Regions from separate parts of the Verrucosispora sp. NA02020 genome, predicted to be linked through region 2. Evidence: predicted binding sites of a transcription regulator. Region 2 holds the regulator's gene; the other holds the start of a gene.
What was found. Region 2 encodes HrcA, which represses chaperone genes, less so after heat shock. Its sites were predicted from a motif close to GGTTNGCACNCTCNNNNNGAGNGTGCNAACC; they were not measured.

Region 1 (4,411 bases), 150 kb from region 2:
GGACTACGGCGACGCCGAGCAGTTGGCGGAGATGACCGGGGCAGCCGAACCACCCGAGGAGCCGCTCATCCTGGTCGACGAACCGGCACCGCACCGCCCACCGTACGACCGGGCGCAGCAGCGGCGCGACGAGCGGCCGCTACCGACATAGGAAAAGGGCGGACCGCTGACGCGGCCCGCCCTTTCCGGCGTGTGGAGCTGGACTCAGAAGTCCATGTCCCCGCCACCCGGACCAGCCGGGGCAGCCGGGGTCTTCTCCGGCTTGTCCGCCACGACGGCCTCGGTGGTGAGGAACAGCGCGGCGATCGACGCGGCGTTCTGCAGCGCCGAGCGGGTCACCTTGGCCGGGTCGATGATGCCCGCGGCCAGCAGGTCCACGTACTCACCCGACGCGGCGTTCAGGCCGTGACCGGCGTCGAGGTTGCGGACGCGCTCGACGACGACGCCACCCTCCAGGCCGGCGTTGACGGCGATCTGCCGCAGCGGGGCGTCCAGCGCGATCTTGACGATCTGCGCGCCGGTCGCCTCGTCGCCGGCCAGGTCCAGCTTGTCGAAGGCGGTCTTGCCGGCCTGCACCAGCGCGACACCACCACCCGGGACGATGCCCTCCTCGACGGCGGCCTTGGCGTTGCGGACGGCGTCCTCGATGCGGTGCTTGCGCTCCTTGAGCTCGACCTCGGTGGCCGCGCCGACCTTGATCACCGCAACACCGCCGGCCAGCTTGGCCAGGCGCTCCTGCAGCTTCTCCCGGTCGTAGTCGGAGTCGCTCTTGTCGATCTCGGCCCGGATCTGGTTCACCCGGCCCTGGATCTGCTCGGCGTCACCGGCACCGTCGACGATGGTGGTCTCGTCCTTGGTCACCACGACCTTGCGGGCGCGGCCCAGCATGTCGAGACCGGCGGCGTCCAGCTTGAGGCCGACCTCCTCGCTGATGACCTGACCACCGGTGAGGATGGCGATGTCGGTCAGCATGGCCTTGCGGCGGTCACCGAAGCCCGGCGCCTTGACGGCGACCGACTTGAAGGTGCCCCGGACCTTGTTGACCACCAGGGTGGCCAGGGCCTCGCCCTCCAGGTCCTCGGCGATGATCAGCAGCGGCTTGCCGCCCTGCATGACCTTCTCCAGGATCGGGAGCAGGTCCTTGACCGACGAGATCTTGCTGTTGGCGATCAGGATGTACGGGTCGTCGAAGACGGCCTCCATACGCTCCGGGTCGGTCATGAAGTAGGCCGAGATGTAGCCCTTGTCGAAGCGCATACCCTCGGTGAGCTCCAGCTCCAGCCCGAAGGTGTTGCTCTCCTCGACGGTGATGACGCCTTCCTTGCCCACCTTGTCCATCGCCTCGGCGATGATCTCACCGACGGTGTTGTCACCGGCGGAGATGGAGGCGGTGGAGGCGATCTGCTCCTTGGTCTCGACGTCCTTGGCGAGCTTCAGCAGCTCCTCCGAGACGCTGGCCACGGCGGACTCGATGCCACGCTTCAGGGCCATCGGGTTGGCGCCGGCAGCCACGTTGCGCAGACCCTCGCGAACGAGAGCCTGGGCCAGGACGGTCGCCGTCGTCGTGCCGTCACCGGCGACGTCGTCGGTCTTCTTGGCGACCTCCTTGACCAGCTCGGCGCCGATCTTCTCGTACGGGTCCTCGAGCTCGATCTCCTTGGCGATGCTCACACCATCGTTGGTGATGGTGGGGGCACCCCACTTCTTCTCGAGCACGACGTTGCGGCCCTTGGGGCCGAGGGTCACCTTCACGGCGTCGGCGAGCTGGTTCATGCCCCGCTCGAGGCCGCGGCGAGCCTCTTCGTCGAACGCGATCATCTTGGCCATACGGCGTTGTCCTCCTGGACACTCACGGACCAGCCGGGGTGTGCCCCGGACGGGCCGTCTGGTGTACGCACCTTGGGACGTCGCCACCTGGCGACGGCGACGTCTCCTCGGCCGGGCCGGATAGCCCGCGACGACCGGCCACTGCCCCGCCCGAGGTGATCCCCCGGGTGCGACGGTGGCCCCACCGTCCCGACCAACTGGCACTCACGCCATGCGAGTGCCAATGACTTGTTTAGCACTCTGCCCTGCCGAGTGCAAGCACGACCGCCGTGATCAGCCGAGTTCATGGGCCAGTTGGGCGTCGTTCACCGGCCCCTCGTGTCCCCGCTGCTCGGCGTACGTGACGACCAGCCCGACCAACTGGGCAAGCTGGCCCGGCAGGGTGAGCAGCGCCGCCAGCACCGTCACCACGACCGTGCCCGCCGTCACAGTCCGGGTCTCCATCGGGCCGGTGCCGATCAGCAGCAGGCCCACCTGCTCGATCGCAGCCGCGACCAACGACACGGCGATCACCGCGCCGATCACCAGCGCCAACCGGCCGAGCAGCAGGCCCAGGCGCTGCCGCAGCATCTGGTGCGAGCGGCCGATCGGGTTGTCCCGCTCGAACAGGTAGACCGGGCCGACCATGGCCAGCGCGAACACCGCGTAGATGCCGGGCAGGAAGCAGAGGCAGAGGCCGAACAGCACGATCATGCCGAACAGCAGGGTCCACCCCCAGAGCCCGAGCGCCCGCCGGACCCCGTAGCGCATGGCCGCGCCCAGGTCGACCGGCGCACCGGCCGCCTGCCGGGCGATCACCCAGGTCCCGGCCGCCCAGCCCACACACTGCACCAGGCTCGCGATCAGACCCGCCCCGAAGAGGCTGCCCACCCACACGAGGCTGTCGGCCCAGAATCCGGAGGGCAACGCGCTGCTGTCGTCGGCGAGCTGCTCCTCCCAGCGCGCGGTGGGGTCGATCACCAGCGCGAGCACCGCCAGCACCACCGCCGGCAGCACCTGGGTCAGCAGGACGATCGGCAGCAGGAGCGACCAGCCCCGGCGGAGCGCGCCGACACAGCGCGCGTACCAACCACCTACACCGGCACCGGGCGGATTCACCAACGGGCTGGCCGGGTCGAGGCCGTACCCCGGTTGCGGGTACCCACCGTAGGGCGACGTCGGATATGGCTGGCCCGGGTAGGGCTGGCTTGGATAGGGCTGGCTTGGATAGGGGGCGGTCGGGTCGACCGGTGGCCGCCCGTCACCCCGATCGGGCTCGTTCGCCGGCGGGGTCGGCTCGTTCGCCGGCGAAGGCCGGGCCGGCTCGTCGGGGGACGAGGACGGACCCGCCGGGGGCGGCTGGTCGGACATGGACGCTCCTCAGCGATGGCTGGATCGGCCCATGATCTTCCCTGGTCGGCCCCGGCGCCGCTGCCCTGCACCGGCCACGATCCCATAACCCCACCCGAGGATCAGCCGGCGAGGTGGACGCGGCGGGTGACTCAGATGGCGCGTACCCGCTCGGCCTGCGGGCCCTTCTGGCCCTGGCCGATCTCGAACTCCACCCGCTGGCCGTCGTCCAGCGCCTTGTAGCCGTCCATCTCGATCGCGGAGAAGTGAACGAAGACGTCCTGCCCGCCGTCGACGGCGATGAAGCCGTAACCCTTCTCGGCGTTGAACCACTTCACGGTGCCCTGTGCCACGGTGTTGTCCTCACTCTGCGCGGCGTACCACAACTCCGGGCACCGGCACGCCGAACACCCGGAGACCACCGGTTTCAGCGATCCGCGACGACCCCGAAAAACGGTGACCGAAATCGCACGGTACACGAGGCGTGACGACCGCGCACGACCACAAATCGGGCATATTCCGACTGACGGCATCGCCGTACGTCATTGTGGTAAGCATGCCGACATGACCAGCGCCATCGACGAGACCAGCACCCTGCGGGCGGACGTCCGTCGGGTCGAGCCGGCGGACGCCGCCCGGATGCGGGCCCTCCGTCTGGAGATGCTCGCCGACGCCCCGCTGGCCTTCCTGGAGACGATCGCGGAGGCCGCCGCCCGCCCGCACGCCGAGTACGCTGCCCGCGTCGCCCAGGTCTCGGCCGGCACCCACACCGCCCAGTTCGTGGCGGACCCCGGTGGCCGACTGGTCGGGCACGCAGGTGGCGTCGCCCATCCCACGGAACTCGCGGTCACCGTGGTCTACGCGGTCTACGTCACCCCGACGTGGCGCGGCACGGGCCTGCTCGCATCCCTGATCGACGCGGTCGGCGCCTGGTCACGGGAGTGCGGGCGGCAGGAGCTGATGCTCGAAGTCGTGGTGGGCAACGACCGTGCCTACCGCGCCTACCAGCGGATCGGCTTCGCCGACACCGGCGTACGGGTGCCGCACCCGACCGTCCCCGCCCTCCGCGAACTCCAGATGCGCCGCCGGGCGTAGTGGGGGCGGGGTGGGGATTTCCGGGCAGCCCACCCTGCTCCGGGCGGTCAGGCTTGATCCCGCCGCAGGGTGGGCTGCCCGGAAACCCGACGTGGTCCGGCTGATCGGGTGGGCCTGCCCTCGGATCGGACCGACCCACTCCCCTCGCCCTGCTCGGTAG
Region 2 (4,411 bases):
GGTCTTCGTCGGCGGCGGTACCCCCACCCTGCTGCCCGCCGACGACCTGGCCCGCATCCTCGACGCGATCGACCGCACCTGGGGGCTGGCTCCCGACGTCGAGGTGACCACCGAGGCCAACCCGGAGTCGGTCGACCCCGTCTCGCTCAAGGAGCTGCGGGCCGCCGGCTACACCCGGATCTCGCTCGGCATGCAGTCGGCCACGCCCGGGGTGCTCGCCGTGCTCGACCGTCGGCACCGGGCCGGTCGCGCACCGGCCGCCGCACTGGAGGCGCGTGACGCCGGTTTCGCGCACGTCAACCTGGACCTGATCTACGGGACGCCGGGGGAGCGGGCGGAGGACTTCGCCGAGTCGTTGGCCCAGGTGGTGGCGGCGGGCGTCGACCACGTCAGCGCGTACGCCCTGATCGTCGAGGACGGCACCCGGCTGGCCGCGCGGATGCGTCGCGGCGAGTTGCCGTACCCGGACGACGACGTCGCCGCGGAGCGGTACCTGGCCGCCGAGGCCGCCCTCGGCGCGGCCGGTTTCTCCTGGTACGAGGTGTCCAACTGGGCGCGGACGCCGGCCGCCCGGTGCCGGCACAACCTGCTGTACTGGACCGGCGGCGACTGGTGGGGCCTCGGCCCGGGGGCGCACAGCCACGTCGGTGGCGTGCGCTGGTGGAACGTCAAACACCCCCGCGAGTACGCGAGGCGGCTGGCCGCCGGTGAGTCTCCCGGGTCGGCCCGGGAGGTGCTCACCGACGGCGAGGCGCACATGGAGGACGTCATGCTCCGGCTGCGGCTCGCGTCCGGGCTGCCGCTGGACGTCCTCGACGACGCCGGTCGGGCCGCTGCCGCGCAGGCGGTGGCGCAGGGACTGCTCGCCGCGCCCGCCCACGCGGCCGGCCGCGCCGTTCTCACGGTGCGCGGCCGGCTGCTCGCCGACGCCGTGGTGCGGGACCTGCTGCCCTGACCGCCGTCCCCGAGGTCAGGGCTTCACGAAGCCGAGATCAGCGCTTCACGAAGGCGTAGGTCATCGGGTACCGGTAGAGGGCGCCCTCGTTGGCCTTGACCCCGGCGATGATCCCGAAGATCACCGGCACGATCCAGACCAGGAACGGCACGAAGAACAGCAGCCCGCAGGTGATCGCGGTGAGCACCCAGCTGAGCAGCCCGGCGATGGCCCAGGTGAGCTGGAAGTTCAGGGCGGCCACCGAGTGCGCCCGGACCACCGGGCTCTGCTGCCCCCGGGTCATCATCGCGATCAGCGGCGCGACCCAGCCCAGCAGACCGCCGCCCACGACCACCCCGAGCGGGCCGCCGAAGTGGGCGATCAGGGTCCAGGTCTTGTCCTCGTTGCTGGCGTAGCCGCCGCCGGGGGGACCGTAACCGCCCGTCGGGTACCCGACACCGGGCGCGCCGCCCGGCGGGGGGTACTCACCCGGCGGGGGATAACCGCCGGGCGGCGGGTAGCCGCCGGGCGGGGGGTAGTCACCCGGAGTGCCGTAGCCGCCGGGCGACGGGGGCTGGTCGCCGGTGGGCGGCGGATAGCCGCCGGGCGGGGGATAGCCGGGCTGGCCCGACGAGCCCGACAGTGGGGACGTGGGGTCGTCGCCGGATCCTGGAGGACGAGGTGGTTCAGTCATGTGGTCACGGTAGGTGCCAGCGGCAACGGCGCACCATAGCGACACCGGGGAGTGTCAACCCGCCGATCGGTTTCCGGACATCCGGGAAGTCTTGATCATCGCGGGCACGGGAACGCCGACGTAGACTGGCACTCGCTACAGTCGAGTGCCAGAGTGTTCCTCTGGCACTCCGGGCGCTCCGGGCTGACCTGCGACAGGAGGTGGGGAGGATGGGTCTCGACGACCGGAAACTCGCCGTGCTCCGGGCGATCGTCGAGGACTACGTCGCCACCCAGGAGCCGGTCGGCAGCAAGGCCCTCGTCGAACGGCACCAACTCGGTGTGTCCCCCGCCACGGTCCGCAACGACATGGCCGTGCTGGAGGAGGAGGGCTACATCCGCCAGCCGCACACCAGTGCCGGGCGGGTGCCCACCGACCGTGGCTACCGCCTCTTCGTCGACCGGCTCAGTCGGGTCAAGCCGCTCAGCCCCGCCGAACGGCGGGCGATCGAACGGTTCCTGGTCGGCGCAGTGGACCTCGACGACGTGGTGCACCGCACCGTACGCCTGCTCGCGCAACTCACCCGCCAGGTCGCCGTGGTGCAGTACCCGAGCCTGGCCCGCTCCACCGTCCGGCACCTGGAACTCGTGCCGATCTCCACCACCCGGCTGACGCTGGTGATGATCGCCGACACCGGCCGGGTCGAGCAGCGGCTGGTCGAACTGCCCGCGCCGGTCCCCGCCGACGACGTCCTGGACCTGCGCCGACTCGTCAACGAGAAGCTGGTCGGCACCCGCCTGTCCGACACGCCACCGCTGGTGCAGACACTCATCGACGAGTGCGCGCCGCACCTGCGGGCGGCCATGACCACGCTCTCCACCGTCCTGCTGGAGACCCTCGTCGAACGGCACGAGGAGCGGCTCGCCCTGGCCGGCACCGCCAACCTGGCCCGGGGCGGCCTGCTCGACTTCCAGGGGTCGCTGCGCCCCATCCTCGAAGCGCTCGAGGAGGAGGTGGTGCTGCTCAAGCTCATCGGCGAGGTCGAGCCGAGCACGCTGCGGGTCCGCATCGGCGACGAGAACCAGATCGACAACCTACGGGCGGCGTCCGTGGTCAGCACCGGATACGGCCCGGGCGCGACCATCGTCGGGGGGATGGGCGTGCTGGGTCCGACCCGGATGGACTACCCCGGAACAATCGCCACGGTGAGGGCCGTGGCACGCTACGTGGGCGAGCTGCTGGCCCAGAACTGACCAGTCAGGGCCGACGGCAGGCTGCCGCCACCGACCGGCGTAACGCGAGACGAACACGAGGACACGGAACCCAGTGGCCAGGGACTACTACGGCATTCTCGGCGTGAGCCGAGGGGCCTCCGACGACGAGATCAAGCGCGCCTACCGCAAGCTGGCGCGCCAGTTCCACCCGGACGTGAATCCGGACCCGGAGGCCCAGGAGAAGTTCAAGGACATCAACGCCGCGTACGAGGTGTTGTCCGACGACCGGAAACGGCAGATCGTCGACCTCGGTGGCGACCCGCTCGCCCCGGGCGGCGGCGGTGCCGGTGGGCCGGGCGGCCCCGGTGGCGCCGGACCCTTCGTCGGCTTCCAGGACATCATGGACGCCTTCTTCGGCGGGGCCACCGGCGCCGGGCGTGGCCCGCGACCGCGTACCCGGCCCGGGGCCGACGCGATCCTGCGGCTCGAACTGGACCTGCAGGAGACCGCCTTCGGGGTCGAGGCACCGATCACGGTCGACACCGCCGTGCTCTGCACCACCTGCACCGGGGCCGGTACCGCCGCCGGCACCCACCTGGCCACCTGCGAGGCGTGCGGTGGTCGGGGCGAGGTGCAGTCGGTGCAGCGCACCTTCCTCGGCCAGGTGGTCTCCGCCCGGCCGTGCACGGTCTGCCAGGGCTACGGCACGACCATCCCGCACCCCTGCCCCACCTGCGCCGGTGACGGCCGGGTCCGCACCCGCCGCTCGCTGACCGTGAAGATCCCGGCCGGCGTCGAGGACGGGATGCGGATCCGCCTGGCGCAGCAGGGCGAGGTCGGCCCGGGTGGCGGCACCGCCGGTGACCTCTACGTGGAGATCCACGAGCGGCCGCACGACGTCTTCTCCCGCAAGGGCGACGACCTGCACTGCCGGGTCACCGTGCCGATGACCGCCGCCGCGCTCGGCACCCGGCTGACCATCAAGACGCTGGACAGCGAGGAGCCGGTCGACGTGAAGCCGGGCACCCAGCCGGGCAGCACGCTGCGGCTACGGGCCAGGGGCGTACCGCACCTGCGCGGTGCCGGTCGGGGCGACCTCTACGTCCACCTCGACGTGCGTACCCCGACCAAGCTCGACGCCGACCAGGAGCGGATGTTGCGGGAGTTCGCCGTGACCCGGGGCGAGGAGGTCGCCGAGCTCAGCAAGCAGGGCGGGTTCTTCTCCCGGATGCGCGACGCCTTCAACGGCCACGCCTGAGGTGTCCGCTCCGCTCTTCCTGGTCGAGTCGCTGCCCACCACCGACTCGACGGTGCTCGACGGGCCGGAGGGCCACCACGCGGCCACCGTGCAGCGGCTCCGGGTCGGCGAGGAGCTGCTGCTCGCCGACGGTCGGGGCGGCACCGCCGAGGCGGTGGTCACCGCCGTCGGCCGGGGCACCCTCGACCTGGACATCACCGCTCGCGGGTACGTCGACGCGGCGCACCCGCGACTGGTGGTGGTGCAGGGCATCGCCAAGGGCGACCGGGGTGAGCTGGCCGTGCAGGCGATGACCGAGACGGGCGTGGACGAGATCGTCCCCTGGGCGGCGT

Region 1: the regulator HrcA is predicted to act here: its motif matches at 2,023-2,053, upstream of groL (chaperonin GroEL).

What each region holds. Positions count from the first base shown of each region.
Region 1 covers NZ_CP054923.1:6,672,756-6,677,166, forward strand. Annotated here, with positions in the region: gene HUT12_RS29840 (hypothetical protein) at 1-151, shown strand, start outside; gene groL (chaperonin GroEL) at 205-1,827, opposite strand; gene HUT12_RS29850 (hypothetical protein) at 2,101-2,925, opposite strand; gene HUT12_RS29855 (cold-shock protein) at 3,309-3,509, opposite strand; gene HUT12_RS29860 (GNAT family N-acetyltransferase) at 3,721-4,251, shown strand.
Region 2 covers NZ_CP054923.1:6,524,790-6,529,200, reverse strand. Annotated here, with positions in the region: gene hemW (radical SAM family heme chaperone HemW) at 1-955, shown strand, start outside; gene HUT12_RS29180 (DUF4870 domain-containing protein) at 993-1,628, opposite strand; gene hrcA (heat-inducible transcriptional repressor HrcA) at 1,838-2,860, shown strand; gene dnaJ (molecular chaperone DnaJ) at 2,934-4,079, shown strand; gene HUT12_RS29165 (16S rRNA (uracil(1498)-N(3))-methyltransferase) at 4,081-4,411, shown strand, end outside.